Regions from separate parts of the Leucobacter sp. CX87 genome, predicted to be linked through region 2. Evidence: predicted binding sites of a transcription regulator. Region 2 holds the regulator's gene; the other holds the start of a gene.
The links. The regulator HrcA, encoded in region 2, represses chaperone genes, less so after heat shock. The targets are predictions, from matches to a motif close to TTNGCACTCGNNNNNNNCGAGTGCNAA.

Region 1: groL (chaperonin GroEL) is a predicted target of HrcA. The motif match lies at 7,184-7,210, and genes of this name have one in related genera.

What each region holds. Positions count from the first base shown of each region.
Region 1 covers NZ_JAFIRI010000005.1:203,766-218,529, reverse strand. Annotated here, with positions in the region: gene KOE53_RS08130 (DNA repair helicase XPB) at 1-1,124, shown strand, start outside; gene KOE53_RS08125 (response regulator transcription factor) at 1,189-1,887, shown strand; gene KOE53_RS08120 (sensor histidine kinase) at 1,963-3,654, shown strand; gene KOE53_RS08115 (hypothetical protein) at 3,681-3,914, opposite strand; gene KOE53_RS08110 (glycosyltransferase family 2 protein) at 3,911-5,395, opposite strand; gene groL (chaperonin GroEL) at 5,528-7,147, opposite strand; gene KOE53_RS08100 (LytR C-terminal domain-containing protein) at 7,270-7,923, opposite strand; gene KOE53_RS08095 (heme/hemin ABC transporter substrate-binding protein) at 7,983-9,218, opposite strand; gene KOE53_RS08090 (FecCD family ABC transporter permease) at 9,369-10,436, shown strand; gene KOE53_RS08085 (heme ABC transporter ATP-binding protein) at 10,436-11,245, shown strand; gene KOE53_RS13560 (endonuclease domain-containing protein) at 11,926-12,378, shown strand; gene KOE53_RS08075 (HtaA domain-containing protein) at 12,464-13,393, opposite strand; gene KOE53_RS08070 (HtaA domain-containing protein) at 13,550-14,764, opposite strand, start outside.
Region 2 covers NZ_JAFIRI010000001.1:94,510-109,273, reverse strand. Annotated here, with positions in the region: gene KOE53_RS00495 (PhoH family protein) at 1-41, opposite strand, end outside; gene KOE53_RS00490 (HIT domain-containing protein) at 31-381, opposite strand; gene KOE53_RS00485 (hypothetical protein) at 392-1,189, opposite strand; gene KOE53_RS00480 (16S rRNA (uracil(1498)-N(3))-methyltransferase) at 1,198-1,968, opposite strand; gene dnaJ (molecular chaperone DnaJ) at 1,982-3,070, opposite strand; gene hrcA (heat-inducible transcriptional repressor HrcA) at 3,141-4,178, opposite strand; gene hemW (radical SAM family heme chaperone HemW) at 4,268-5,494, opposite strand; gene KOE53_RS00460 (DUF1990 family protein) at 5,494-6,252, opposite strand; gene lepA (translation elongation factor 4) at 6,249-8,099, opposite strand; gene rpsT (30S ribosomal protein S20) at 8,356-8,616, shown strand; gene KOE53_RS00445 (DUF808 domain-containing protein) at 8,722-9,732, opposite strand; gene holA (DNA polymerase III subunit delta) at 9,893-10,921, opposite strand; gene KOE53_RS00435 (ComEC/Rec2 family competence protein) at 10,931-13,441, opposite strand; gene KOE53_RS00430 (ComEA family DNA-binding protein) at 13,438-14,412, opposite strand; gene KOE53_RS13750 (GlxA family transcriptional regulator) at 14,601-14,764, opposite strand, start outside.

The sequences.
Region 1 (14,764 bases), on a different contig from region 2:
ACCCGATGGCCCTGCAGGAGGACGGCTGGGTGCTGCGCGACTACCAGCGCCGCGCCGTGACCAGCTTCGAGACCGGCGGCTCGGGGGTCGTCGTGCTGCCCTGTGGCGCCGGCAAAACGATCGTGGGCGCCGCCACCATGGCGTCGGTGCAGGCGAACACCCTGATCCTGGTCACCAACGCGGTGTCGGCCCGCCAGTGGCGCGATGAACTCCTCAAGCGCACGACGCTCACCGAGGACGACATCGGCGAGTACTCGGGGCAGCGCAAAGAGGTCAAGCCGGTCACCATCGCGACCTACCAAATCCTCACCAGCAAGCGGAAGGGCGAGTACGCGCACCTGTCGCTGCTCGACGTGCTCGACTGGGGCCTCATCGTGTACGACGAGGTCCACCTGCTCCCCGCACCCGTGTTCAAGCTCACCGCCGAGCTGCAGGCGCGTCGGCGCCTGGGCCTCACGGCGACGCTCGTGCGCGAGGACGGCCGCGAGAGCGATGTCTTCTCGCTGATCGGCCCGAAGCGCTACGACGCCGCCTGGAAGGACATCGAGGCCCAGGGATTCATCGCGCCCGCCGCCTGCTTCGAGGTCCGCGTCGTGCTGCCCGAGTTCGAGCGTCTCGAGTACGCGGCCGCAGAAGACGCGGACCGCTACCGGATCGCATCGAGCGCCCCCGCGAAGCAGACCATCGCACGCCGGATCATCGACAAACACCCGGACGAGCAAGTGCTGGTGATCGGCCAGTACATCGACCAGCTCGAGGCGATGAGTGAGGCGCTCGGCAGCCCGCTCATCACCGGCCAGACCCCGGTCGACGAGCGCGAGCGGCTGTTCAACGCGTTCCGCGCCGGCGAAGAGCGGATCCTGGTCGTCTCGAAGGTCGCCAACTTCTCGGTGGACCTGCCCGATGCCTCGGTCGCGATTCAAATCTCGGGCTCGTACGGCTCGCGGCAGGAGGAGGCACAGCGCCTCGGCCGGCTGCTGCGCCCGAAGGCGAACGGGGCCACCGCCTCCTTCTACACGCTCGTCACGCGCGACACCGTCGACCAGGATTTCGCACAGAATCGCCAGCGGTTCCTGGCCGAGCAGGGTTATTCGTACACGATCGTGAACGCCGACGACCTGTAGGGCGATCCGAGCAAGCTTTGCGGCTTTCAGCAAGCTCATAGCTAACGGTCAGATACTGGGACACATGACCGGTAACAAGGGACCACGTATTCTGATCGTCGACGACGAGCCCAGCATTCGGGAGCTCCTCACGACGAGCTTGCGCTTCGCCGGGTTCGGTGTGCGCTCCGTGTCAAACGGCGCGCAAACCATCTCGGCCGTGCTCGAGGAAGAACCAGACCTCATCATCCTCGATGTCATGCTGCCCGACATGAACGGGTTTAGTGTCACCAAGCGCCTGCGCTCGGCTGGCTACACCGCCCCCATCCTCTTCCTCACGGCGAAGGACGACACCGAGGACAAGGTGATGGGCCTCACCGTCGGCGGCGACGACTATGTCACCAAGCCGTTCTCGCTCGACGAGATCATCGCCCGCATTAAGGCCATCCTGCGCCGCACCATCCAGGAAGACGAGGACGCCGTCATCACGGCGGGCCCGCTCACCATGGACCAGGACACGCACGAGGTCAACATGAACGGGACGCCGATCGAGCTCTCCCCGACCGAATTCAAGCTGCTGCGCTACCTCATGCTGAACCCCAACCGGGTGCTCTCGAAGGCGCAAATCCTCGATCACGTGTGGGAGTACGACTTCAACGGCGACGCTGGCATCGTAGAGTCGTACATCTCGTACCTGCGCCGCAAGCTCGATCAGCACTCGGACGACTCGCTGATCCAGACGAAGCGCGGCTTCGGCTACATGCTGAAGATCGACCAGAAGTAACGACGGGTAGCCGTGTCGGGTCGGTCACTGAGCAAGCGCTGGGCGAATGTATCGCTCCGCGCAAAGATCACCGGGGTGACGGTATTTATCCTCACCCTGGGACTTCTCGTGGCCGGCGCCGGCACGCTCTCGTTCCTGCAGCCGCAGCTCATCGCGAAGCAGGACGCGGAGCTGCGCCAGCTCCGGGTTGACCCCACGCTGGCGCTCGGCCCGGGTGCCAACTCGGCCAGCATGACCCGCGACGACGTCCTCTACGCGCCCGACCGCTACTACGTCGCGGTGCTCGACTCGGACGGCGTACTGCTCTACGACAACTTCCGCTCACACCCCGCGGGCAGCGGGCCGACGATCCCGATGCTCACCACGAACTGGGTTGCCGAGAACGGCGACCGCAGCTTCACGATGCGCGCGGCCGACAACTCCGAGTGGCGCGGCATCGCGACCCCCATTCACTCCTCGACCGACACCGAGTCCGCCAGCGGCACCCTGATTATCGCCGCGTCCACCGCCGCCGTGAACAGCACAATGGCGCAGTTCGTGACGATCTTCTCGGGGTTCGGCCTGGCGGTGATCCTGCTGGGGGCCGCCCTCACCCGAATACTCGTGACGACCACGTTTGAACCGCTCGCGGAGGTCGAACGCACGGCGCACGAGATCGCCGCCGGCGACTTCTCCAAACGCATCACGGTCACGAGCCCGACCACCGAGGTCGGCCACCTTGGCCGCTCGCTCAACACCATGCTCGACCGCATCGACGACGCCTTCACCGATCGCGCGCGCACCATCGACCAAATGCGGCGCTTCGTCGGCGACGCCAGCCACGAGCTGCGCACCCCGCTCGTTTCGGTGCGGGGCTACGCCGAGCTGTACCGCATGGGCGCGCTGCAGACGCCCGAGCAGGTCGCCCAGGCCATGGGCCGCATCGAGGGCGAGGCCGTGCGCATGGGCTCGCTCGTCGAGGACCTCCTCGCGCTGGCCCGCCTCGACGAGAAGCGCGCCTTCGAACAGCGCGCGCTCGACCTCATCCCGCTCGCGCGAGACGCCGCGCTCGACACACAGGCGCAGGATCCGAGCCGCACCGTCACCGTGATTGTCGACCCGTCCGCCGTCGACGCCGGTGCGACGGTCGCCGCGATCGATCCGGCACCGGCAGGTGCCCGGCAACGCGGCGCCCCGAAGCGCGTCTTGCCGACCGTCCCGAGCGGCGAGGACGATGTCGTCGCTCCGGCCGAGCAGCAGAAGGCCGCCAAGGCGGCGCCCGCGACCCTCGCAACCGGCGCCATCGCATTCGGCAGCCAGGCCCTCGCTCGGCTGCGCCGGAAGGGCCCGGGCGACGGTAGCCAGCTGGCCGATGCGTCGAGCGTCATCTCCGATTCAGGCCCGCTGCCGCTCGTGTACGAGCCGCGGCGCCCCATCGTGCTGGGCGACGAGCACAAGGTGCGCCAGGTGATGTCGAACCTCATCGGGAACGCACTACGGCACACGCCCGCGGGCAGCCCGATCGACATCGTGGTGTCGGTCGCCCCGCAGCGCGGCACGGCCCGATTCGACATCGTGGACCACGGCGAGGGCATCCCCGAGCAGATCCGCGAGCGCATTTTTGAGCGGTTCTGGCGTGCCGACACGTCGCGCAACCGCGAGACGGGCGGCTCCGGCCTCGGGCTCGCCATCGTGTCGTCGATCGTCGCGGCGCACGGCGGCACGGTCGTTGCACGTGAAACTCCCGGCGGCGGCGCGACCTTCAGCGTCGAGCTTCCACTCGCGTAGCGACCACGCTCGGGCCCGGCACCGGCCTAGTCGTTGCTTTCGGGGTAGATGCTGCGGGTTTCGGTCCGCCGGTTCCGCGACGTGAAGAGGTCCGACAGGTACCACTTGGGTAGGATCTTGGCGACCGCGAGCACGGCGTACATCACGGTGTTGATCGCAACGAACGCGGCGAGCACGGCGAACCAGTCCGATTGCAGTGTCGACTCGGGCAGCAGGATCCCGGCGTGCACAGCGTCGGTCGCCCAACTCTCGATCATCATGCGTTCCCCTCGCGCTCAGACTCCGCGGCCCGCTCGGCGTTCCTGTCTGGCCCCGCGCCCTCCGCCTCACTCTCGGACGCGACCCCGTTCCCCCAGGCCGCCTTACGCCCCAGGCTGATCTCGAGCACTCCGGTGACGTACACCACGTTTAGGAACATATCGAAGAAGAGCTCGGGAAAGAGCGCCAGGGCGAGGAGCCGGGCCCGTGGCCCCCCTGCCCACACCGTCACGACGCGCTCGAGCAAGAAGAGCGAGCCGACCCCGATCCAGAACGGGAACCAGATCCAGTGGTCGAGCGAGAGGAACGTGACGATGAGGAGAAGGAAGAAGGAGCTAAGCGCGATCACGCTGTATCCGATTCCGAGCTGTTGGGCCCAATACCGGAACGTGTGCGGGGTGAGTCGGTAGCTGCCCAGGTTCTCGAGCGCTCCACGCTGCCACCGCAGGCGCTGCACCCAGAGTTCGCGCCAGGTCGGCATGAGCTCCGTCACGACCTGGCACTTCTCGGGCGAGATCATCAGCCCGCCGAGCGACTTGATCGCGAGCGTGAGCTCGTTGTCCTCCGTGAGCGCCATGGTGTCGTAGACGTCGCCGGGCCTGCCGGGAAGACCTTTACCCCGCTCGCCCGCCACAGTGCGCATTGCCGTGGCCCGAAAGACGGACGCCGTCCCCGTCAACACGAAGACACGGCCTCGGCGTCGAGCGATCTCGCGCCGATACCGCAGGTACTCGTTGCGCTGGAACTGCCCGATGAGGCCGTGCCCCTCCTCCCCGACGAACAATCCCCCGACCGCCATGAGCGCGCGGTCGCTCGTGAAGCGCTGCGTCGCGGCAGTGAGGAAGCCCGGGTCCAGCACAGTATCGGCGTCGACGACCATTACCAGGTCGTTGGGGCCCATGCCCGGCAGCAGCGTCTGCAGCGCCTGGTTCAGTGCGCCCGCCTTCTTCTCCCGGTTGCCGACCGTCGCGAACACCTCCGCGCCGTGGGCTCGGGCGACACCAGCGGTGTTGTCGGTGCAGTTGTCGGCGACCACAATGATGCGCGCAGGCAGCTCCTCCTGTGCGAGCACCGCGCTCAGCGCCGCAGCGATGATCGCCTCCTCGTTGTGCGCCGGCATCAGCACGGTCACCGTAATCGGGCCGGAGAAGACGCCGCGGGTCTGCTCCATGATGACCTTTGGGGCGAGCGGTGTGCTGACCGGGTTGCTCGAGCGCCGCGAGCGAACGGCCACGCTGCGTTCGAGGAGCGCGATGCTCGCCGCGAAAAATAGCGCGAGCGCGATGGCTGAGATCACGACCTGCGGGTCGGGCGCGGTCGTGCTGTAGAAGATCTGCCAAATCCCAAAGATTGCTCGGGTCGCAGGCTCTGAAATCGGCAACGGCTCGTCGATCGCGAGCGTGAAGAAGAGCAGCGCAGCGGCGCCGCCTGCGACCAGGAGCACCCCCACCCCCGCGAGGCGTTCAAATCCACGACCCGTCATAGAAAAATCCTAGCGATGATTGCGCCAGAGCGGAGCGTCAGTTCTGGATCTCGTCCACCGGCGCATAGCCCCGGCATACGAAAAGCGGGGCAGCGGCCCGAAGGCCACTACCCCGCTTATGCGCAGGCTGGACTAGAAGTCCATGCCACCCGTGGGGTCGCCGCCGCCTGCAGCTGCGGGCTCCGGCTTCTCAGCGACAACGACCTCGGTGGTGAGGAAGAGGCCGGCGATCGAGGCTGCGTTCTGCAGCGCCGAGCGGGTCACCTTGGCGGGGTCGAGGATGCCCTGAGCGATCAGGTCACCGTACTCGCCCGTCGCGGCGTTGAGGCCGTGACCGTTGGGGAGCTCCGACACCTTGTTCACGACAACGCCGGGCTCGAGGCCCGCGTTCATCGCGATCTGACGCAGGGGCGCCTCGATGGCGACCTCGACGATGCGAGCGCCAACGGCCTCATCACCGGTGAGGTTCAGTCCAGCGAAGACAGCCTTGCCGGCCTGGATCAGCGCGACGCCGCCGCCGGGCAGGACACCCTCTTCGACAGCAGCCTTTGCGTTGCGGACTGCGTCCTCAATGCGGTGCTTGCGCTCCTTGAGCTCGACCTCGGTAGCCGCGCCAGCCTTGATGACTGCAACGCCGCCAGCAAGCTTCGCGAGGCGCTCCTGGAGCTTCTCGCGATCGTAATCGCTGTCCGTGTTCTCGATCTCACGGCGGATCTGCGCGACGCGACCTGCGATCGCGTCTTCCTCGCCTGCACCCTGGACGATGGTGGTCTCGTCCTTGGTGATGATGACCTTGCGGGCACGACCGAGCATGTCGAGGGTCGCGTTCTCGAGCTTCAGGCCGACCTCTTCCGAGATGACCTGTCCGCCCGTGAGGATCGCGATGTCCTGCAGCATGGCCTTGCGGCGATCGCCGAAGCCGGGAGCCTTGACGGCAACCGACTTGAAGATGCCACGGATCTTGTTGAGCACGAGGGTCGCGAGCGCTTCGCCCTCGACGTCCTCGGCAATGATGAGGAGCTGCTTGCCCGACTGGATGACCTGGTCAACGACCGGGAGGAGATCCTTGATGCTCGAGACCTTGCTGTTGACGACGAGGATGTACGGATCCTCGAAGACAACTTCCTGGCGGTCTGCGTCGGTGACGAAGTACGCCGACAGGTAGCCCTTGTCGAAGCGCATGCCCTCGGTGAGCTCGAGCTCGGTGCCGAACGTGTTCGACTCCTCGACGGTGACGACGCCTTCCTTGCCGACCTTGTCGATCGCCTCGGCGATGAGCTTGCCGATCTGCTCGTCAGCGGCCGAGATCGACGCGGTTGCCGCGATCTGGTCGGTGGTCTCGATGTCCTGAGCGTTCTCGAGGAGCTGCGCCGTTACAGCGGCAACGGCCTTCTCGATGCCCTTCTTGATCGCGATGGGGTCGCTGCCGGCGGACACGTTGCGGAGGCCCTCACGGACCAGCGCCTGTGCGAGCACGGTCGCGGTGGTGGTGCCGTCGCCTGCGACGTCGTCAGTCTTCTTGGCGACCTCCTTGACGAGCTCGGCACCGATCTTCTCGAACGGGTCGTCCAGCTCGATCTCCTTGGCGATGGAGACACCATCGTTGGTGATCGTGGGGGCGCCCCACTTCTTCTCGAGCACGACGTTGCGACCGCGGGGACCAAGGGTCACCTTCACGGCGTCGGCGAGAATGTTGAGACCGCGCTCAAGGCCGCGGCGGGCCTCTTCATCAAAGGCAATGATCTTAGCCATAAGTGTTCTCGATCCTCCAGGATGTTACGAGTGGAATTAGCACTCGAGAGATCGGAGTGCTAACCACAATCTTGGCACTCGCACCCTGAGAGTGCAAGCGCAAGGAGGAGGTCCGGCGCCGCCTACTCGGCGGGCTGCTCTTCGGCAGGCGTCTCTTCCGCCGGCGCGGCGGGCGTATCGCTTGGCATCTCGACGGCGCCGGGGCCGCGGTAGTCGCTGCCCAGCAACACGATGAGCCGCGCGCCGTAGCTCGCGTAGTCCGGCTGCAGGTAGTACGAAGCGCCACCGAGCTGCTCGCCGAGGCCCTTGGCGAATGCCTCGTCCTTCGGATCAACGTAGAAGATCGCAGAGATCGTCACGTCCCGCTGATCGGCGACTCCGGCAAAAATCACGTCACCCAGCGCGCCGGTCCGGATCGCCTGATCGACGTTGTCTTCGAGTCCATCCGCGGGGCTGCCATTCAGGATCGCGATCGTCGCGGCGGGGTCGATCTCGCCGACCACCTGCACGGGCGCCGGCTTCTTGGTCTCCTCGACCGCGCCGGGCAACTGCACGTTGCCTGGCCCGATCACGATGAAGACAATACCCAGGGTGGCGAGCACCGCGGCAGTGAGCAGCACCATGAGCGCGCGCAGCCAGAACGACCCCGCCCGCTCGGGCGAACGGTGCACCCCGACACGGTGGCTGCGCTCGACCAGGTCGTAGCGATCCTGCGGGGCGCGCGTGCCTGACGCACGGGCCTCACCGCTGGATTCAGCGCTCTGCTTCTGCGCCACGCGCGTACCTCCGGATGATTGCCTTGCCGCTCGGGCGCTTGCCCGGGACCGTTTCCACCTTACTCGGCAGAACTCTGCTTCCTTGGCAGCGAATCGGGAGCGTAGAGCGCGCGGGCCAGCCCGTCGAGCACGTCGGGGATACGCGTGCCCCCCGCGAAGAGCGCGGTGTCGTCCACGTCAATGATCCGGCGATTCTTGCCGGCGGTCGTCAGCGCGACGCTCGGCACGCCCTCGAGCAGGCCGTCGACGCCACCCGCACTCTCAAGCCCCTCGGTCATCACCACGACCACGTCGGGGTCGATTGCGATGAGCGCCTCGTCGGTCATGGGCTTCATTCCCGACCAGCCGATCTCCTTCGCCACGTCGATCGCGCCCACCGCGTCGATGATCGAATCGATGCCGCTGCCCTCGCCGAAGAGGTAGTAGATCCCAGCAGTGCCACGAATGTAGAGGAACGCGACGCGCGGCTTGTCCTCAACGCTCCCGGGAACGAGCGGTGCGATCTCGAGCATCTTCGCCGCGATCGCATCTTGAATCTCGGTGACGAGCTGTTCGCCCAGCGCGGGGATGCCGAGGGCGGCCGCGACCTCGCGTGCGGACTGGTAGGTGCTCTCGAAGTCGTCGGATTTGGTCACGACCACGACGGGGATGCCGGCATCGCGCAACTGCAGGAGCACGTCGATCGGGCCGATCGATCCGTCGGTGATGATCAGCGTGGGCGAGAGCGAGATGACGCTCTCGGCATCGATAGTGTGCCCAGCCTTGGTGACCACGGGAAGATCTGCGGTGCCCTCGGTATTTGTCGAGGTATCGCGCCCCACAAGACGGTCCCCCAAGCCGTATGCGTGCACAAGGTCCGCGAGCGTGCCCGTCATGGACAACGCGATCACGCGGGAAGTGTCGGTGACCTCAATCTCGCGGTCGCCGCCGCGGTCGCGAGAGACGACCGTCGCAGGAAGATCGGCCTCAGGGTTGTCGGCGATCGGCTGCAGCGTCGGTCCGCCAATCACCGCGGTCGTCGGGCCCTGATACGCCCGGGGATCCTCGAGCGGGGTGAGCGTTGACAGCGGGGGCAAATCGATCTCGGTCGCGGTGCCGCCCGTCGCCTGCGTCGGCCCGGTTTGGCACGCCGTCAGGCCAGCCCCCATGGCAAGCACGAGAACGAGCGCGGCGGAGCGGGCGAGGCGACGATACGACATAGAGGCGAGGCGGCTTTCGATTGGTCGCCGATCGCTGCAGGATCCGGGGTGCTCCCAGACCGCACTACGCGATCCGGCGACCGCCGTGGACGCCATGCGACGAGCCAAAGTGACTCGAGAAGTTAGCCTAGCCTAAGATGGTGTGGTGGCCCCGGGATTCTCGGGGCTCACACAGCTGGCGTGCGCTTAGAGTACAGAGGGCCTGCACGCCCATTTATTCGCCAGGAAGGCAGCACCCGCCGCGTCATGAAGAGCACCGCCGTCACCGCGCGTTCGCGGCACACCGCCACGGTGTTTGCGCTGTTTACCGCGCTGAGTGTCTCGCTGCTCGTGGTCGTTCTGGTGTCGGCCGGCACGGGCCAACTGGCGATCCCGCCGGATCAGGTCCTCGGCTCGATCCTGCACCGCCTCGGCATCACCTGGCTGCCACTGCCCGAGCACCCCGCGGGCGATCAGACGCTGTGGGCGATCCGCTTCCCCCGCGTCGCGCTGGCCGTGCTCGTGGGCGCCGCCCTCTCCGTGTCGGGTCTGCTCATGCAGGCCGTGTTCGGCAACCCGCTCGCCGAGCCCGGCGTCATCGGCGTCTCGTCCGGTGCAGCCGTCGGCGCGGGCATCTGCATCGTTTTCGGGCTCACGATATTCGGTGACTGGACGGTTGCCGTTTTCGCCTTCGGGGCCGGCCTCATCGCCACGCTGCTCGTGTACTTCATGAGCCGCGCCGATGGCCGCACCGAGGTCGTCACCCTCATTCTCACCGGTATCGCGATCAACGCGATCGCGGGTGCTGGCATCGCGCTGCTGACCTTCCTCGGCGACACCCAGTCGCGTGAGCAGATCGTGTTCTGGCAGCTCGGCAGCCTCGCGGGCAGCCGTTGGGAGCAGGTCTTCGTCGTCGCCCCCGTCGTCGCGATCGGCCTCATCGTGTCTTACCTCGTCGCCCGCAAGCTCGACCTGCTGTCGCTCGGCGAGCGCAACGCGCGCCACCTCGGCGTCAATGTCGAGGCACTCAGGATCGGCGTGATCGTGCTCGTCTCGCTGCTCGTCGGCGCTGCGGTGGCGTTCGCCGGCATCATCGCCTTCGTCGGCCTCGTGGTGCCGCACCTCATGCGCATGATTCTCGGCCCCGCACACCTCCCGCTCGTCACGGCGAGCGCCCTAGGCGGCGCGCTACTGCTGTCGCTCGCAGACCTCGCCGCACGCACGATGGTGCCCATGGCAGATCTGCCGATCGGCATGCTCACCGCCCTCGTCGGCGGGCCCTTCTTCTTCTGGTTGCTGCGGCGCACCCGCAAGCGGAGCGGAGGCTGGGGCTAATGGCTCGACACCTCACCCTTCCCACGCCGGTCCCTGTTGGGACGGCAGCGTTCGAGATGCGGGGCATCACGGTGTCGCGCGGCGGGCGGCGCCTGCTCGACTCGGTCTCGCTGTCCGTGCAGGCCGGCGAAGTGCTCGCCCTGCTCGGCCCCAACGGCGCCGGCAAGTCGACGCTACTCAATGTGCTCTCGGGCGACCTCGTCCCCGACGCGGGCGATGTGGACTTCGCGGGGCAGACGCTCGACTCGTGGTCGCTCCTCGATCTCGCGCGCCGGCGCAGCGTGCTGCTGCAGGACAACCAGGTCTTGTTCCCCTTCACGGTGCACCAGGTTGTCGAGATGGGCCGAGCGCCGTGGCGACGCACTGCGCGGGAAGAAGAGGACAACTCGGCGATCTCTGACGCCATCGGGGCCGCCGACATCGCGCACCTGGGCAACCGCCGCGTCCCGTCGCTCTCGGGCGGCGAGCGGGCGCGCGCCGCGTTCGCGCGCGTGATTGCCGGTCGCACCGGAGTGCTGCTGCTCGATGAGCCGACTGCGGCGCTCGACCTCAAGCACCAGGAGGCTGTGCTTTCACTCGCCCGCTCGCGTGCCAGCGAGGGTGACGCCGTCATCGTGGTGTTGCACGACCTGAACCTTGCGGGGGCCTACGCAGACCGCATCGCGCTGCTGCGCCAGGGCTCGATCGCGGCGCTGGGCTCACCCGCCGAGGTGCTCACCGCTTCGACCGTTTCGGCCGTGTACGACTCCCCCGTCGAGGTGATCCCGCACCCGGTGACTGGCCGCGGGATTGTGCTGCCGCTGAGGTAGTTCGTCGCTGTGGCGGGTGAGCTGCGCCGGGTGGCCCTGTGCGGGGTGGCCCGAGGTCCCCTGGGCACCCTGGGCACCCTGGGCACCCTGGGCACCCTGGGCACCCTGGGCACCCTGGGCACCCTAATTTTCGCTCAGTAGTAGATCCGCCTTCAATAGTAGAAATTCGGCGTTCTCGTGGGGATTCTCGGCTTTTCTACTATTGAGTGAAAGTGTTATTGCCCGTTCACACCCGACGTCTTCAAGCAATTCTCCACAATTTCGCCCGAACACCGTTGCTGGTTGTCCCACCCAGGAACACTGGACAAATGTCCGTTCCATCTGAGGTGCGAAAGCTCGGCGGTGTCGTTCGCACAGCGACTCTGCTCAGACTGGGCTGTACGCGCTATGAGATCGCACAAGCAGTCTCGCGCTCGCTTGTCCTCCGGGTAGCGAGAGGCTGGGTTGCCCTACCCCACTCTGATCCCCTCCTCCTTCTGGCCGCACGACACAACGTCACAGTCAGTTGCATTTCCCGCGCGAAAAGGCTCGGGCTCTGGGTACTCGACAACGATCGGCCCCACGTCGCTTCCCTGCCAAACGGCCCACCCATTCGTGATCCTCATGTTGTCGTCCACCGCCACAGGCCGCTCGAGCCACGCCACCCCGACCGCCTTGAGGACTCGCTCATCAACACCCTCGTGCTGGTCACCACATGCGTGCCGCACGAAGAGGCAGTCGCCATCCGGGACTCCGCACTGAACAAGAAGCTGACCGACCTTCACGCGCTGAATCAATTGCCGCTGCCGGCCCGCGCACGACGCGTGCTGAGAGATGCGACGCCGCTGGCAGATTCTGGCCTCGAGACGTACCTCCGTCAGAGACTGGGCTGGACGGGCGTTCCCTTCAGAATGCAGGTCTGGCTGTTCGGGCACCGGGTGGACCTGCTGCTCGGGGAACGGCTTGTCCTCCAGGTCGATGGCGGCCACCATGTCGGGGCGCAGCGCGACTCAGACAACGCCCATGACGCCCTTCTCCGCCTGCGCGGATACACCGTGATCCGCATCAGCTACCGCCAGCTCATTCACGAGTGGCCGCTGATCCAGGACCTCATAACTCACGCCATCGCGAATGGGCTGCATCATGCCCGCTAGCACCCGCAGGATCCCGCCGAACCCGCGAGACGCAGAACGGCGGCGGACGCGAGTACTCGCCCCCGCCGCCGTCAGGCGTGAGTGGTTAGGCGTTCGGGTCGGTTGGCGTCTCGCCCCGGGCCTCGTCGGGCGTCGATTCCACAGCGTCGGCAGCAGCCGGCTTTCGCCCACTGCGCACGAGCGCGAGCGTGGCACCGGCGATGACCAGCAACGCAACCGCACCGATGCCGATCGGCAGCCACGGGACTCCCGGCCGCTCTTCGGTGATCACACCGGTCGCGGGTTCCGCGTCCTCGCTGGGGGTCTCGTCCGCAGCTTTGTCCGCGGCACCAGCTTCCAGCGCGCAGCCATCGGCCTGCGCCGTCAGGCTCAGCGGGTCAACTTCTTCGCCCGCCGCGTAGAAGCCGCCAAACGCCGATGCCCCCTCCGCAGTGAAGCGACCCGGGGCGTCGACGATCTCGAGCGTCACGCCATTGACGACAATCCTTCCGGCCAGGTCAAGCTTGACGGCACGCACCTGCGGCAGCGTCACGTCGGGCTCACCCGTCTGCTTGGTCGAGGCGAGGTCAAGCAGCAAGTACGCCTCGGTCGGCGAGACAAGCTCAAGTGTCGGGTTCGCCACGTCCAACTGCAGCAGCCCCTCGTGGCCGGCGAAGAGGACGCCACCGGTGAATCCGATCGACCCGCTTCCGTCGGCTTCGATCGCGCCGGATCCTGCTGCCCAGCGGAACGCCGGGGTCTCGTACTCGACTCCGTCCTTCAACGTCCAGTCACCGTTCGCGATAGTGCCGGTGATGTAGGCGCGCCAGCGCTCGATGATGCCCCACTCCAGGGATGCATCGCTCACCGTGCAACCCACGCCCATCTCAGCGGCCAACGGTCCTGCGGCGGGCGAGGCCACCAGGGGTGCGGCGACGGCGGCGGGCGCAATTGCGCAGGCGGCAACGACGCCGATGGCGGCAAAGGCCCCACTGAGCACTGCGGTCAGCTTGCGGGTGAGTGGGCGTGCATTCACGAGGGTTGCATCCTTTGTTCGCCGGTCAGAAGAGATGAATCGTGCGGGAGCGAGTTTGGCCTCCGCGGTTGGCCCAGTGGCCGTCCCCGGCGCGGGGCGGAGGCGGCGAGTTCGCCACCTTCCGTCCCCGCACCTCAGGGTTTGGACCGTACCAGCCTAATTGGCAGTCCCGGGGCCGCTCTGGCTGAGCGCCTCCGCCGATCGGCGGCGCGCAATAACGACTCCCACGAGGGAGCTCGCGACGAGCACCAGGGCGGCTGCCGCGGCCCACCAGAGAGCCGACGAGCCGGCGATGGGCAGGTCCGAGAGGGCAACTGCCGCGACCGCACCGTCCTGTGCTTCGGAGTCTGACGAAAGCCCTGACTCCTTGGCTTCCTTGGTGAGCTCCTTCGCGATCGTGATCGTCGCGCCAGCGTCGGTGCTTCCCTGCAGGGTCAGCGTGTGCGTGCCCGTCAGGTCCTTCGGCAGGGTGCCGATCCAGCGCACGACACCGTTGGCGTCGGCTCCGGCGTTGCGATCGAGCAGGATCGGGTCGGAGTAAAGCACGACCAGGATGCCGCGCTCGCCCGGCTCAAAGCCGCTTGCCTCAAACTCGATCGCGCCGCCCGCAACCAGTTCATCGGCTGGTGTCAGGACGCGGATCCCGCTGGTGGCAGGCGCCGTGGCGGCCGGCTGACGGTTCGTCTTGAGCGCAGCGGGAGACACCACCGTGGTGCCGCCGCTAATCCCGGTGTTGACGGCACCGACCGTAAAGCTCAGGCCGTCCATCGCCATGGCGTAGTTGCCGAAGGAGAAGAAGCTTGCGCCCGCTCCCGCCGGGCTGACCGGCACGCCCTTCCAGGTCACGGAGCCGTCGGCAGCAACGGTCCGGTTCGCCGCGCCGAGGTTGAGGTTCGCGAAGAGCTGGCCGTTGGCGAACAACTGTCCGGTCGTCGGCCCCGTGACACGGATCATGGGGTTTGCAACTGACAGGCTGAGCAGGCCGTGGTGCCCCGAGTAGCTGACAGAGCCCGAATACTGCACCGATCCAGTTTGGCTCGAGCGGTCCCAGGAGCTGCTCGACGACTGCGGGAAGACGTAGCCGCCCGCGCCGCCACCGGCACCCAAGGTCGTGATCGAACCCTTTGCAATATCACCCGTCACGTAGGCACCAAACGTGGAGGAGATCCCCCAGGTCAACGACCCCGGCTGCGACGGTCCGGTCGGAACAGTCGGAACCGTCGGCGTCACTGGCGGCTTGGGGTCGGGGTTCTTCCCGAACACCTGGTCCCACTGCTCTGCGCTGATCGCGACATTGCCCCGAGCGAGAATGTTGTCGCCCGTCGGCTGCGTGTGCTGCTTCCAGACGAGCACCTCGTACTGCTTGGTGCG
Region 2 (14,764 bases):
TCGCCAATGTGCGACCCCGGTGTGACGGCGTCACGACCCAACGAGGCTCCGTTCTTCGAGCCCGCCGGCGAGCACGTGGGCGTGCACGTGGAAGACCGTCTGCCCGGCGTTCGCGCCCGAGTTAAAGATCATGCGAAAGTCGCCGTCTGCGTGCTCGGCGGCGAGCCGCTGAGCGACCGTGACTATCTCGGCGAGCAGCGACGGATCGCCCGCTGCGAGCTCAGCGACGTTGGCGTACTCGGTCGTCTTCGGGATCACCAGCAGGTGCACGGGTGCCTGCGGAGCGGCGTCGGGGAACGCGATGACGCGCTCCGTCTCCGCAAGGATCTTCACGGGGATCTCGCCCGACACAATCTTGCCGAACACCGTCTCTTCTGCCATGCCGTCCAGTCTATCGCGCGGGCCCGGGAAACTGCCGCTCTCCCGCCGGGGTCGCCGCCACGATGTTGCGTCGACCGAGGCCGGTGAGCGCAAAGTCGTAGGACTCGCCAACCTGGATCGCCTCACGCACCTGGACATCCCAGAAGTGCCCTCGGAGGGAGTCCTTCGAGATGCGAAAGCTGCCGCAGCTCGACTCGACGCGTTGCTGATACCCGGCATGGCGCGCTCCCGGAGTCCGAATATGCTCATTGGAAGACACGAGGCAATTCGCTTCTGCCGACGGTACAAACTGGCCGACGCCCATGACCACGAGCATCGCCCCCATGGCCGCGAGCACGCCCCAGCTCAGCCAGTGCCGCCAGGTGATCCGGACCCGACGCTTCCGGCTCGGCGGCCTCCGCGCCCGGGTGACGACCAGCACCGCGGTGCTCGCCGTCACGATCGTCACGATCAGAAACGCCAGGCAGACCGGCAGGATCCTGCCCGCACCAAATCTCGCGGCCACCAAATTGAACGCCGCAAACGAGAGAAACGAGGAGACCGCCGACGTGGAGAGGAGCAAGAACCAGCACCGGACAAACTTCGGTTGCCGCTGGGTACGCCAGACGAAGGTCAGCCCGCCGGCCGCCCCGAGCAGGGCAAACGCCGCCACCGCCGCCGCGCGCCCGAAGGTCAGCGTCTCCGGGTGCCCCAGCGCCGCTGACCAGACCCAGATGGGGCCGACCCAGCCAGCCGCCGCGAGGAGCCCGACGAACCCGAGAGTGAGCTTCAGCTCACGGCTCCACGGTCGGCGTCGTCGCCTCGCCACCGCTCGCGCTACCAGCGTCCGAGCGCGACATTCACGATGGCTAGGGCCGCCGGTCCCGCGCTCGACGTCCTCAGCACCGTCGATCCCAGCAGCAGGATCTCGGCACCCGCGCCGGCAAGCCGGTCGATCTCGGCGTCGCTCAGGCCGCCCTCGGGGCCGACCACGAGGTAGATGTCGCGCGGATCCTGCCCCGAAATCTCGGCGGCCCACGAGCTCAGCGTGCGCTCGCCTCGTGGGTGCAGGACGACGACGTTCGACTCGCCCGCGGCGAGTTCACACAACTCAGCCATGAGCAGCGGCTGGGTGACCTCTGGAATGTGCGCGCGCAGCGACTGCTTGGACGCCTCGCGCGCGATGCGTTGCCACTTGGCGACGCCCTTCGCGACGTTCTCATCGCCGTTTGTGCCCTTGCCCCGCCAGCGCGAGATCGTGTACGCGGACTCCCAGGGTGCAATGGCATCGACACCGAACTCGGTCGACTGCTCGACCGCCCGCTCGGCGCGGTCCCCCTTCGCGAGGGCCTGGACGAGCACAACGCGACGCTCAGGGCGCTTTTCGCGCCGAACGGACGCCACGCGCACGGTGAAACGCTTCTTCTCGGCGGTCTCGACGACACCGCTCGCGATCACGCCCGCGCCGTCACCGATCAGGATCTGCTCGCCGACACGCAGCCGACTCACGGCGACCGCGTGGCGCGCTTCTTCCCCGGTGACCTCAAGGAGACCGCCGGGGGCAAAGTCCGAAGCGCTTGCCGTGTCGGTGAAGTACAGGTTCGCCATCTCGAGCTCCGGCCTAGCGGAAGAAGCGGTCGCGGATCTTGCCGAAGAGTCCCTGCTGGAACTCGCCGAGCTTGGGCCCGTCCTCCTTGCGGAGCGCGGCAAGCTGGTGCACGAGGTCCCGCTCGCGGGAGCTCAGCTTCGTCGGGGTGATTACCTGGATGGCCACCTTGAGGTCGCCGCGCGCGGTGCTGCGGAGCTTCTGCACACCGCGGGCGCGGACCGTCATGATGTCGCCCGACTGCGAACCCGGGGCGATCTCGAGCGAGATGTCGCCGTCGAGACCCGGCACCGTCGCGGTGGCGCCGAGGATCGCGTCGGTCATCTGCACCTCGAGGGTGCAGAGCAAGTCATCGCCCTCCCGGCTGAACACGTCGTGGTGGGCCACGCGGAACTCGATGAACAGGTCGCCGTTCGGGCCACCCGCGGGGCCGACCTCGCCGCCGCCGCGCATCTGCATGCGGGTGCCCGTCTCGATGCCCGAGGGGATGTCGACGGTGATGGTGCGGCGCTCGCGCACGCGGCCCTGCCCGCCGCACTCCACGCAGGGGTGCTCGATGATCGTGCCATGCCCGCGGCACGATCCGCAGGGGTGGTTCGTGACGACGTTGCCGAACAGCGAACGGACCTGGCGCTGGACCGAACCGGAGCCGTGGCAGACGTCGCAGGTGGTGGGCGAGGTGCCCGGCTGGCAGCAGCTGCCGTTGCAGGTGCCACACAGCGCCGCGGTGTCGACCGACAGCTCGCGCTGCACCCCGAACATGACGTCCTCGAGGGTGACATCGACGCGAATGAGCGCGTCCTGCCCGCGTTCGGTGCGCGAGCGCGGGCCCTGCTGCCCGCCGAAGCCGCCCCCGAAGAAGGTCTCGAAGATATCGCCGAAGCCTCCGGCGTTTCCGCCCTGCCCGCCCATGTCGTACTGCTGGCGCTCCTGCGGGTCACTGAGCACATCGTAGGCGTGAGTGACCGCCTTGAACCGCTCGGATGCCTCGGGGCTCGGGTTCACGTCGGGGTGCAGCTCGCGGGCGAGCTTGCGGTACGCCTTCTTGATCTGCTCGATGCTGGCGTCGCGCTCGACGCCCAAGGTCTCATAATGGTCGACCACTGCTGGCGACTCCTTCAGGTGTGTGTTTCGGTCAATTCAACGATGCAGAGGGGAATCTCGGGGCAAGGCCCTAGGTGCCGCTCCCCAGCATCCGGTTCAGGTAGCGGGCGACAGCGCGCACCGCGGTCATGTTGCCGGCGTAATCCATGCGCATGGGGCCAAGCACCCCGATACGCGACACCGAGTCGCTGGACGACTCGTAGCTGGACGCGATCACCGCGGTGTCGGGCAGTCCGTACTGCAGGTTTTCGCGGCCGATCGAAGCGGTGACTTCGCGACCGTCGCTCGTGAGTTCCCCGAAGAGGCGCAGCAGGGTCACCTGCTCCTCAATCGCCTCGAGGACCGCCGGAAGCCCGCCAAAGCTCTCCCCCGGCTTCGTGAGGTTCGCTGTCCCCGAGAGCGCGATGCGGTCGGTGCGGTTGGACTGCAGCTGGCCGATCAGCACCCCGAGCACCGTGCCGACGAGCTCGGCCTCCTCTGGCCTCGCCCAGTCGTCGCAGCTGGCGAGCAACCGCGCCGCGGCGCCGGCCGCCTGCTCGATGTCCAGCCCGATCAGGGCCGGGGTGATCCGGTCGCGCACGCCGTGCACCCAGGCCTCGGTGACCTGCGCGCCCGGGAGGCGAGCAATCTGCTGCTCGACGACGCCGGTCCCCGTGATGAGGACGCACAACACCCGATCCTCGGCGACCGCCACAAGCTCGATATGCCGCACGACCGCGCGCTTGAGCGACGGGTACTGCACCACTGCAACCTGATTGGTGAGCTGCGCGAGCAGGCGAACCGTGCGGGCGAGGGCGTCGTCAAGGTCGCTCGAATCATCAAGAAAGCGCTCAATCGCGGTCCGCTGCGCCTGGCTCAGCGGCCGCAGGTCGCGCAGCGTGTCGACGTAGAGCCGGTACCCCTTGTCGGTGGGCACCCGACCGGACGAGGTGTGCGGAGCCGCGATCAGCTCCTCCTCCTCGAGTAGGGCCATATCGTTGCGAATGGTCGCCGCCGAGACGCCGAACTGGTACCGATCGACCAATGCCTTCGAACCAACGGGCTCGTGCGAGACGACGTAGTCGCCCACGATGGCGTGCAGCACAGCCAAGCTGCGTTCCGAGACCATTCGCCCCCCCCCTTCGATTACTGGCACTCTCGTTGCCGGAGTGCTAAAAGCCTAGCGCAGAGCTCCCCAGAAAAGCTGAAGCGCACCCACTAAGCACCGAGGAGGCGATGCACGACGATATCCGCCAACAAGCGCCCACGCAGCGTCGGTACCACTCGACCGGCAAACGCGGCCGCGGGATCCACGAGTTCATCGGCAATGAGCCCGGCAACTGCCTGGCGCCCGGCCGCATCGAGGGCGCTCACGGGCAGCCCGTCGCTGATGCGAGACTCGAGCAGCACGCGCTCGGTGCGCCGCGCCTCGTCATCGAGCAGCTCGCGGGCGTGCGCCGGCGAGACACCGCGGGCCATCCGCTCGGCGTAGGCCGCCGGGTGCTTGACGTTCCACCACCGAACCCCACCCACGTGGGAGTGCGCGCCGGGGCCCGCGCCCCACCAGTCCTCACCCGTCCAGTACGACAGGTTGTGCCGCGAACGGAATTCGGGGCCCTTCGCCCAGTTCGACACCTCGTACCAGCTGAAGCCCGCGGCGCCGAGGCGCGCGTCAGCCAGCTCGTACATCTCGGCGTGCAAGTCGTCGTCCGGGGCAGCCACCTCGCCGCGCTTAATGCGCGCCGCGAGCTTCGTGCCGGCCTCGACGATCAGCGCGTACGCCGACAGGTGATCGGGCTCGAGCGCGATCGCCGCGTCGAGCGAGCGCTCCCAGTCCTCGATCGTCTCCCCGGGGGTGCCGTAGATCAGATCGACGCTCACCTGGAGGCCGGCCTCGCGCGCCCACCTGGTCACGAGCGGAAGCCGCTCGGGCGAGTGCGTGCGGTCGAGGGTCGCGAGCACGCTCGGCACCGCCGACTGCATGCCGAAGCTCACGCGGGTGAAGCCCGCTTCCTTGAGCTCGACGAGGTACGCGGCGTCGACCGAGTCGGGATTCGCCTCGGTCGTGACCTCCGCGCCATCGGCAATGCCCCACTCGGCCCGGATCCTGCCGAGCATTTTGCCCAGGTCGGACGCGGGCAGCAGCGTCGGGGTGCCGCCGCCGAAAAAGACGGTGGAGGCGGCGCGCTCGGGCAGGCCCGCGCGGCGGAGGACCTCGGCACCGAGGGCGAGCTCGCGCTGCACCTCGTCGGCGTAGCTCTCTTGGGTCGTGCCGCGCAGCTCGCTCGCAGTGTAAGTGTTGAAGTCGCAGTAGCCGCAGCGGACGCGGCAATAGGGCACGTGCACGTAGACGCCGAAGGCGCGCTCGCGGGCGCCGGCCAGCACGCTCGCGGGCAGCGAGCCATCTTCCGGAGCCGGGATACCGTCGGGCAGGACGCTCGGCATCAGTTCACAGCGTCGAGCGTGCCGGAGTCGTCGCCGTCATCGTTTACTGCGGGCTCGGATGGCGCGTCCTCGATCGCCGTCGTCTGCCCGGCAGCCTCAGGAGTCGCGTCTGCCTCGGCGCTCGCGGCGGCTGCCGGCAGCAGCGCACGCAGCTGATCGCGCGCGGACTCCATCGCCTTCTTGAGCTGCGTACGACCCTTGATGCCCAAGAGGCCAGATTCGGGCGCGACGAGGAACCCCCGCACGGTCGCCCAGACCGAGTCGTCCTCGCGGAACTCGACGCAGTAGAGGGACTCGCCGATCGCGCCGGAATCGTCCATGGAACCGACCGCCAGGCCGATCCTGCGCGGTTCGTTCACGACGTAGACCACGCGAATCTTGCGAGCCTCCTGGCCGCCCCCGCCCAGGCGGGCGGTGGTGCCGGCGGTGATGTAGGGCTCGCCATCCGGGCCGAAGTTCTGCTCGGCGCTGCCCGGGGTGACCGGGGTGCCCTGGGCGTCGAACTCGATCCCGGAGTAGGCGCCGCCGTCGCCGACCACGACCTCCTCGACCACGAGGCCGGCGCCACGCGCGGCGCCCCAGGTCATGAGCGCGCTCGAGGCGATGGTGAAGCGGTCCTGGCCGCTGCCCAGGCGGACGGAGTCCTCAAACGGCGTCGTGCCCTCGGGCGGGAACCGCATGAGGTCTGGGGCGTTCGAGGCTCCCACGGACGCGTACGTCGCGGGGACCTCAATGTGACTGGCTCGTCGCTGGGTCAATTTTTGACCTCCTTGCCCTCCGTGTCGCCCGAGAGGGCGGCAATGAACGCTTCCTGAGGGACCTCGACGCGGCCAACCATCTTCATGCGCTTCTTGCCCTCCTTCTGCTTCTCGAGCAGCTTGCGCTTGCGGCTGATGTCGCCGCCGTAGCACTTGGCGAGCACGTCCTTGCGGATCGCGCGGATCGTCTCACGGGCGATGATGCGGGCGCCGATCGCGGCCTGGATGGGCACTTCGAACTGCTGACGCGGGATGAGCTTGCGCAGGCGCTCAGCCATGAGGGTTCCGTAAGCGTAGGCGCTGTCGCGGTGCACGATCGCGCTAAACGCGTCAACCGCTTCGCCCTGCAGCAGGATGTCGACCTTGACGAGGTCCGCCTCCTGCTCACCCATGGGCTCGTAGTCGAGGCTCGCGTAGCCCTGCGTGCGACTCTTCAGGTGGTCGAAAAAGTCGAAGACGATTTCCGCGAGCGGCATTGAGTAGCGCAGCTCGACGCGCTCGCCAAGGTACTCCATGCCCATCAGGGTGCCGCGGCGGCTCTGGCAGAGCTCCATGATCGTGCCGACGTAGTCCTTGGGGGCCAGGACCGCGACGCGCACGACCGGCTCCCGCACGCTCTTGATCTTGCCGTCGGGGTACTCCGAGGGGTTCGTCACCGTAATCTCGGCGTTGTCCTCACGGGTGACCTGGTAGACGACCGAGGGGGCCGTGGCAATCAGGTCGAGATCGAACTCGCGGCGCAGACGCTCCGTGACGATCTCGAGGTGCAGGAGGCCGAGGAAGCCACAGCGGAAGCCGAAGCCGAGCGCGACCGAGGTCTCGGGCTCGTACTGCAGCGACGCGTCCGAGAGCTTGAGCTTGTCGAGCGCCTCGCGCAGCACCGGGTAGTCCGAGCCGTCGATCGGGTACAGGCCCGAGAAGACCATTGGCTTCGGGTCGGTGTATCCGTCGAGCGCCTCGGTGGCGGGGTTGCGGTGCGAGGTGATCGTGTCGCCGACCTTGGACTGGCGGACGTCCTTCACGCCGGTGATGAGGTAGCCAACCTCGCCGACCGAGAGCCCCTTCGAGGGCGTCGGTTCGGGCGAGGAGACGCCGATCTCGAGCACCTCGTGGGTCGCGCCCGTCGACATCATCTGGACCTTCTCGCGGGGCGAGATGCGACCGTCGATGACGCGGACGTACGTGATGACACCGCGGTACGAGTCGTACACCGAGTCAAAAATCATGGCGCGCGACGGCGCGCTCTCGTCGCCGACCGGGGCCGGGACCTTCTGCACGACCAGGTCGAGCAGCTCTTCCACGCCCATACCGGTCTTGCCCGACACTCGCAGGATGTCGTCGGGGTTGCCGCCGATGAGGTCGCAGATTTCCTTCGCGTACTTCTCGGGGTCGGCCGCCGGCAGGTCAATCTTGTTCAGCACCGGAATGATCTCGAGGTCGTTCTCCATCGCGAGATAGAGGTTTGCGAGCGTCTGGGCCTCAATGCCCTGCGCAGCGTCGACCAACAGGATCGCGCCCTCGCACGCGGCGAGCGAGCGCGAGACCTCGTAGCTGAAGTCCACGTGACCCGGGGTGTCGATCATGTTGAGCGCGTAGCTCTTACTTCCGACGTCCCAGCCCATGCGCACCGCCTGAGACTTGATGGTGATGCCACGCTCACGCTCGATGTCCATGCGGTCGAGGTACTGGGCGCGCATCTCGCGATCGGGGACGGATCCCGTGATCTGGAGCATACGGTCGGCAAGGGTCGACTTTCCGTGGTCGATGTGCGCAATTATGCAGAAATTGCGGATCGACTCGGGCGCGGTCGCGGCCGGGATCTGGGGGTTCACACTGCGAGGAGACATTGTGGGCCATTATCCCACGCCGACGGAGAAATCCCGCTTCGGCGAGTTTTCTCGGCGCGGGCGGGTCGCGGGATCGAGCAGGCCTTCGTCGTCCGGCGACGCGCAAACCGGGAGAGGTGCGCTCCCGGCCGGATCCTGGTAGGCTGACTTCTTGGACTTGCGTGTGGGCTTGAACCACACATCCCGTACGGTGCCCTCTTCACCAAGCGGATCAACCCGTTTTCACTTCTTTATTACTCAAAGGATTTTACCCAACGTGGCAAATATCAAGTCGCAGATCAAGCGCATCAAGACCAACGCGAAGGCAACGGAGCGCAACCGCGCCGTCAAGAGCGAACTTCGCACCGCGATCCGCGCAACCCGTCGCGCCATCGCCGAGGGCGACAAGGCGACCGCCGAGGCGACGCTGAAGGTTGCAACGCGCAAGCTCGACAAGGCCGTGAGCAAGGGTGTCATCCACCTCAACAACGCTGCGAACCGCAAGTCGGCCCTCGCGAGCCAGGTTGCCGCTCTCTAGCGAGCACCACACGCTTTACCCGAAGGGGCTCCGCTGCGGCGGGGCCCCTTCGTCGTTGGCTGGGCGGTGCGCCGCTCCCCGCAGCGGGCGCACCGCCACGCGAAACTACCTCGCGTCGGTGCTCTCGTCGGCGCTCGCGTCGGCGCTCGCCTCGGTGCCGGAGAGGTTCGCGGGATGCGTCGGCGCAGCACCGCGGCGTGCGCGCGCGAACAGCGACGCCGCACCCACGAGCACGAGGCCCCAGAGCAGGCCGAGCAGCGCCGAACACAGCGTGTCGACGCACCATGCGATGAAGGGGAAATCCTTCAGCGGATCCGTCAGCGTGTGTAGCAGCGCGTAGGGCGCGGTGACGCCCACCTCTGCCAGGTTCACGAACAGGATATGACCGCCCACCCAGAGCATCGCGGCAGCCCCCACCGCGCTGAGCGCCGTGAACACCACCGGCATCGCGTGCACCAGCCCTCGCCCGAATGATCGCGCCGCCGCCGTCCGCTTCGAGCCGAGCCAGAGCCCCACATCGTCCATCTTGACGAGCAATGCGACCGCGCCATAGACCATCACCGTCATGAGCAGCGCCACCACGACGAGGGTCGCCAGGCGAATCTGCCACGAGTCGGAAGCAATACTTGAGAGGGAGATGAGCATAATCTCCGTCGAGAGCACGAAATCGGTACGCACCGCGCTCGCCACGATGCCCTTTTCGTCCGCCTCGGTGCGTCCGGCCACTTCCGCGGCGGTGGTCTCGTGCGTCTGTCCGCGTCGGCTCTGCACCCAGTGCCAGACCTTGTGGGCTCCCTCATACGCAAGGTAGCTGCCGCCGACGAGCAACAGCCACGGGAACACCCAAGGCGCCCAAATACTCAGCAACATCGCCGCGACGACAATAATCGCCTTGTTCACCAGCGAGCCCTTGGCGATTCGCCAAATCACCGGCAGCTCCCGTGCCGGGCGAATTCCCTGCACATACTGCGGGGTCACGGCCGCGTCGTCGATGACGACGCCGGCGGACTTCACGGTCGCTTTTCCTGCCGCCGCAGCGATGTCGTCCATGGACGCCGCCGCGGCGCGAGCGAGCACCGCTATGTCATCGAGAAAGGCAAAGAAACTGCCGGCCATGTTGAGTCCTCTCGCACACGGTGTTGTGCTTGTATGTTTTCACACGTCGGGAGGTCGCGCGCTACGCGACACCGATCAGGCCAAGTATGCAGCGCGGCCGCGAGGCAGCGCTCCGTCCAGGCGCAGGCGGCAGCACAGGGCGCGTCGTCGACCTCAGGAGCTAGTGCGCCAGCGAGCGACCCCGCCGGGCGACCAGCAAAACATAGCGCTCGAGCGCGTACTCGGGATCGCGGGTGCCGCCCTTGAGGAGCCACTCGGTCTCGGCTCCCTGCACGATGCAGTGGGCGAGGTCTTCCTCGCGCCACCCGCGGGCGTCCTTCATGGCGCGCTCGACCTGCCAGGGGGCCATGCCGAGTTCCTTGGCGAGATTGCCCCCGCGGGCGCCGTACACGCGGGCCATGCCGCGGATCTTCATGTTCAGGGCGGCGAGCATCGGAATGGCATCGACCCCGGCCGCGCGGGACTGCCGCAACAGAATGAGCGCCTCGGCGGCGCGGCCGGCGATCGCGGTGTCCGCGACGGCGAACGCTCCCGCCTCGACCCGGCCCTGCGTAGCCCGCTCAACCTCGCGCTCGCCGATCTGGTTCCCGACGTCCGAAATGAGCTGCTCGCACGCACCCGCGAGTTCGCCGATGTCGCCTGAGTAAGCCGCGACGAGCATGCGCAGAGCGGCGGGTGTGATGGTGGCGCCCTGCCTGCGGAATTCCTGCTGCGCGAACGCAAAGCGATCGGCGTCTTTCTTGACCTCGGCGCAGACGACCTCGACGCCGCCGCCCGAGCCGGCGCGGACCTTATCGAGCAGCGCCTTGCCTCGGGTGCCCCCGCCGTGGCGCAGCACCAGCACGGTGCCGTCGGCGGGGGCTTCCAAGTACTTCTTCGCGTCTTCGATGAGCGCGTCGCTGCACTTCTCGACGCCGCTGACCCGAATGAGTCTCGGCTCGCCAAACAGTGAGGGGCTCGCGAGGGTGAAGAGCTCGCCGGCGGTGTAGCCCGCGGCATCGACGTCGTGCACCTCAAGTGCCGGGTCCTCGGCGCGAAGGGCGTCGCGGATCGCGCGAATCGCACGGTCCGCGAGGAACTGTTCGGGCCCGCTGATGAGCACGACCGGGGCCGGCCGAGCGTCCTGCCAGACAAGCTGCGGGATTTTCGACGACGCGGATCGGGTTGCTGATTTTGCGGGTGCTGCCACGGCTCCAGCCTAGCGGCGACCACTGACACGAGGCTCCGCAACCTCGACCCAAACGCCGGGCTCACCCTCCCCGTCCGCCGTCACTGCGATGCTGCCGTGCTCGTCGGTGCGCAACAGCGGGACGCGGGCGCGAGCAAACTCAGCGACCACCTCGTGGTTCGGGTGCCCGTAGCGATTCTCAGCCCCCACTGAGACGATGGCGAGGCGCGCGTCCACGCCCGCTGGGAGGCCGGGCTCGCGGTCGCGGGATCCATGATGGCCCACTTTCACCACGTCCGCCCGCAGGTCGGGGTACGCGCGTAGCAGCGCCGCCTGCTCTTCTTGGCCTGAGTCCCCCAACAGGAGAACGCTCAGGCCGTGCGCCTCGGCCAGCAGGATCAGGCTCGCCTCGTTTGTACTGTCGGGCCGCGCCTTGGGCCCGGGGGCCAGGACCCGCCAGCTCAGGGGCTGCCCCGCGGGAGCGGCGTTCCCTGCGGCCCCGAGCACGAAGGGCACTCCCCCGGCTTCAAGCTGACGCACAACCTCGCGATCCACGTTCCCGGTGGTCGGCGGCGCGATCAGGGCCCCGTCGATGCGCCCGATCACCTCGTCGAGCGCGCCGACGTGATCCTGGTCGTCGTGCGTGAGCACGAGCAGCGAGATCCTGGTCACCCCGAATCGATCGAGGCAGGTCGAGAGCAAAGCCGCGTCGTCACCCGTGTCGACCAGCATCACGCGGTCAGGCTCGGCGGGGTCGCGCAGCAGGATGGCGTCGCCTTGCCCCACGTCGCACATGACGACTGCCCAATCGCGGGGCACGCCGGCCCGCTGCGCGAGCGGCGTGACGAGGGTCGTCGAGACCACCAACGCCGACGCGGCAGAAAGGAGAACTGTCGCTACGACCCGAACCGCGCGGGGCTTCTGCGGCTCGCGCTGCCACGGCCGTCGCGGCCCCTGCGGGACGACCCCCGGAAGGCCCAACCGGCCTGTCCAGACCAGCCAGGCGAGCACTGCGGCCGCCTGGGCGATGGCAAGCAGGACCGCCCCTCCCCAGCCTTCTGGCCAGACCCAGCGCGCGAGCGGCAGGTCACCGGCGGTCTCGGCGACCGCCGAGATCCAGCGGGCGGGCCACGCGGCGAGCCAGACGAGGGCCACCGCGAGCGGCGGACAGAACGGAGCGACGAGAGCGGCAACGAGCCCCAGTGCGGTCCCGAGTGGCGCGGCGGGCCCCGCCACCACGTTCGCCGCCACCCCGATCGCCGGTAGACCCGGCTGCAGCAACAACAGGAACGGGCCGCAGGCGAACTGTGCGGCAGACGCGACCGCCAACGCTATGGCCAGTGGCTTCGGTAGCCACAGCGCGCGTGCCGCGCGCGTGAGGGGTGCGGCCAGCAGCAGGATCCCGGCGGTCGCCGCCACCGACAGCGCAAATCCAGCCTGAAGCGCCTGCCACGGATCAACTACCAGCAGGGCCAGGATCGCGACCCCGAGCGCCGAGAAACCGGCCTCGGGCCGCCCACCGAAGCGCGAGACGAGCACGACGACCGCCATCACCCCGGCGCGAAGCACGCTCGGGTCAGGGCCGACGACAGCGACGAACGCCGCCAGCCCGAGCCCCGAGATCACGACGCGGAGTCGGCGCCCCGCTCCGAGCCGCGCGGCGATGGCCGCCATCGCCCCGGTCACGAGCGCGCAGTTCGCACCCGAGACGGCGGTGAGGTGCGCGAGCGAGCTCTCCCGCATCGCCACGTCGAGATCCTCTGAGACCAGACTCGTGTCGCCCACGGCGAGACCCGGCACGAGCTCGGCACCCCGCACCCCTCGAGCCGTATCCAGCAGTCCCGCGCGGAGGGAGGCCGCGGCCGTCCCGGATGCCCCGGTGCTTCCAGTCGCCGCCGAGCGCACCGCGATCCCGAAGGCCGCCGAGTCGGCCGGGGCAAGTGCTCGCGGCGCCCCGCGCACCGACACCTGGGTGCCCGGGGCCCAGCCCGGCGGCGCCCGCTCCTCGAGCCACAGCAGGACCGGCACGGCCGGGTCCCCGGTACGCGCCGCCACCCAGCCCCGTTCCCCGCCAAAGCCCTCGGAGACTCGAGGAAACGCCGTCAGGGTTACCAGCAGCGTCACAGTGCGGTGCGCGGCGGCGTCCGCGACGAGCGGACTCGACGCACGGGCGTTTTCCATCACCACGGTGCGCGTGCTCACGAGTAGGAGGGCGGCAACGGTGATGGCCACGAGCCCCCAGAGCGGCGCGAGCCCGAGTAGCGCGCGCATCGACCCTGGGACACCCGAACCAGGCGCCCCCGCGCCAGAATCCGGCTCTCCTCCCCGACCCACACGGTCCCGCACCTCAGAGATCGCCCAGACACCCCCCAAGATCAGCCCGACGCAGAGCGCCAGTGCGGCGCACCAGCGCGCGAGTCCGGGGTTTGGCAGCATCGTTGCCGCCGCGGCCCAGGCGCACAGTGCCGGCGCGAGCAGCCGGCCCCGTCCCGGAGGCGTGGGACGACGCAGCTCTGGCGAGATCTCGCGGAGGAGCCTCATGACACACGCACCCGGTCGCGAAAACCCTCAAGCGTCTTCGCGCCGATGCCGGGCACCTCAAGCAGCTGGTCCACGCTCGAGAAGTCACCATTTGTGGCGCGCCAGTCGAGAATGCGCTGGGCGAGCGCCGGGCCTACACGTGGGAGGCTTTCGAGCGCCCCCAGGTCCGCGGTATTGAGGTCCACGGGCGCCGCCCCATTGGGACTCATTCCCGGAGTTGCGGGCCCGGGTGGGACCGCGTTTCCGGCGGCACCGGCCGCCACACCCGCGGCAATCGCCGCCGCGTCCGGTACGAGGATCTGCTCCCCGTCGACAACCGGGCGTGCCAGATTCACCCCCGCCAGCACCGCGTCACCCGTGGCCCCGCCGGCGCCAGCCACCGCGTCGCGCACTCGCGAATTGGCCGGAAGCTCGACCACCCCTGGTGCCGCGACGGCCCCGACGACATGCACGAAGACGGTGCGCGCAGCCGTACTCGAACCCTCTGCCGAGTCCGCGCTCGCAGAGTCTTCGCCAGCGGCAGCTCCGACTTGCGTTCCCGACCCTTCGCCTTTCTGGCCATCCGGCTCAGCGAGTGCGGCGATCTCAGCGCCCGCGGCTGCGCCACCCGGCGGGCTGTGCGGCTGAAACCAGACCAGGCCGAGCGCCACCGAAATGGCGACGACGAACACGACCGCCCCGGCCAGGTAGGGCACGCTGACTGCGCGCTCGATGCGCTGCCGAAGCGTCCGTGGCGGCTCCCAAGCATCAGCGCGGCGAGAGCGATCCCGTGTGGTCCAGCGTGCACCTGGAGACAAGCGCATAAACGTATCCGATCCGAGGCTCGGCTCCAGGCTCGGCTCCGCGCCACGGACTGCCCGCACGCTCCGTTCCGCGCGCTGGTCTTCCCACCGATCGACCGTCTCGCCGCCGTCGGCATCCAGACTGTCGGACTCGTCCCACGGCTCCGGCAGCGCACGTTGTGGCAACATGACGCCACGCTAGGCCGCGATTGCACCGAACATCCGCGCTGGGCCCAGAAAGTGGAGAACCGGCAGGATCCTGCCCTTGTGAACGGAGAACGTGCAGCAGGTCGCGAACAATACGGTCTCGGGAGAGCCGGCTCCCCCGGTTCATCCGATTGCTGGAGCCTCCCCCTCAGCCGCTCTAGGCGAGCCCGCTACTGACCAAATCGAGTGCGGTATGACGTTGGGGTAGTGGAGTAGGCAGCGACAAAGTTCTGGCGAAAGGTCACCGCACTGCCAAATCCGCAGGCCTCCGCGATGCGCGCAATGCTCCAGCTCGTCGTCTCGAGCAGTTGCCTGGCGTCATCCAACCGGCGCC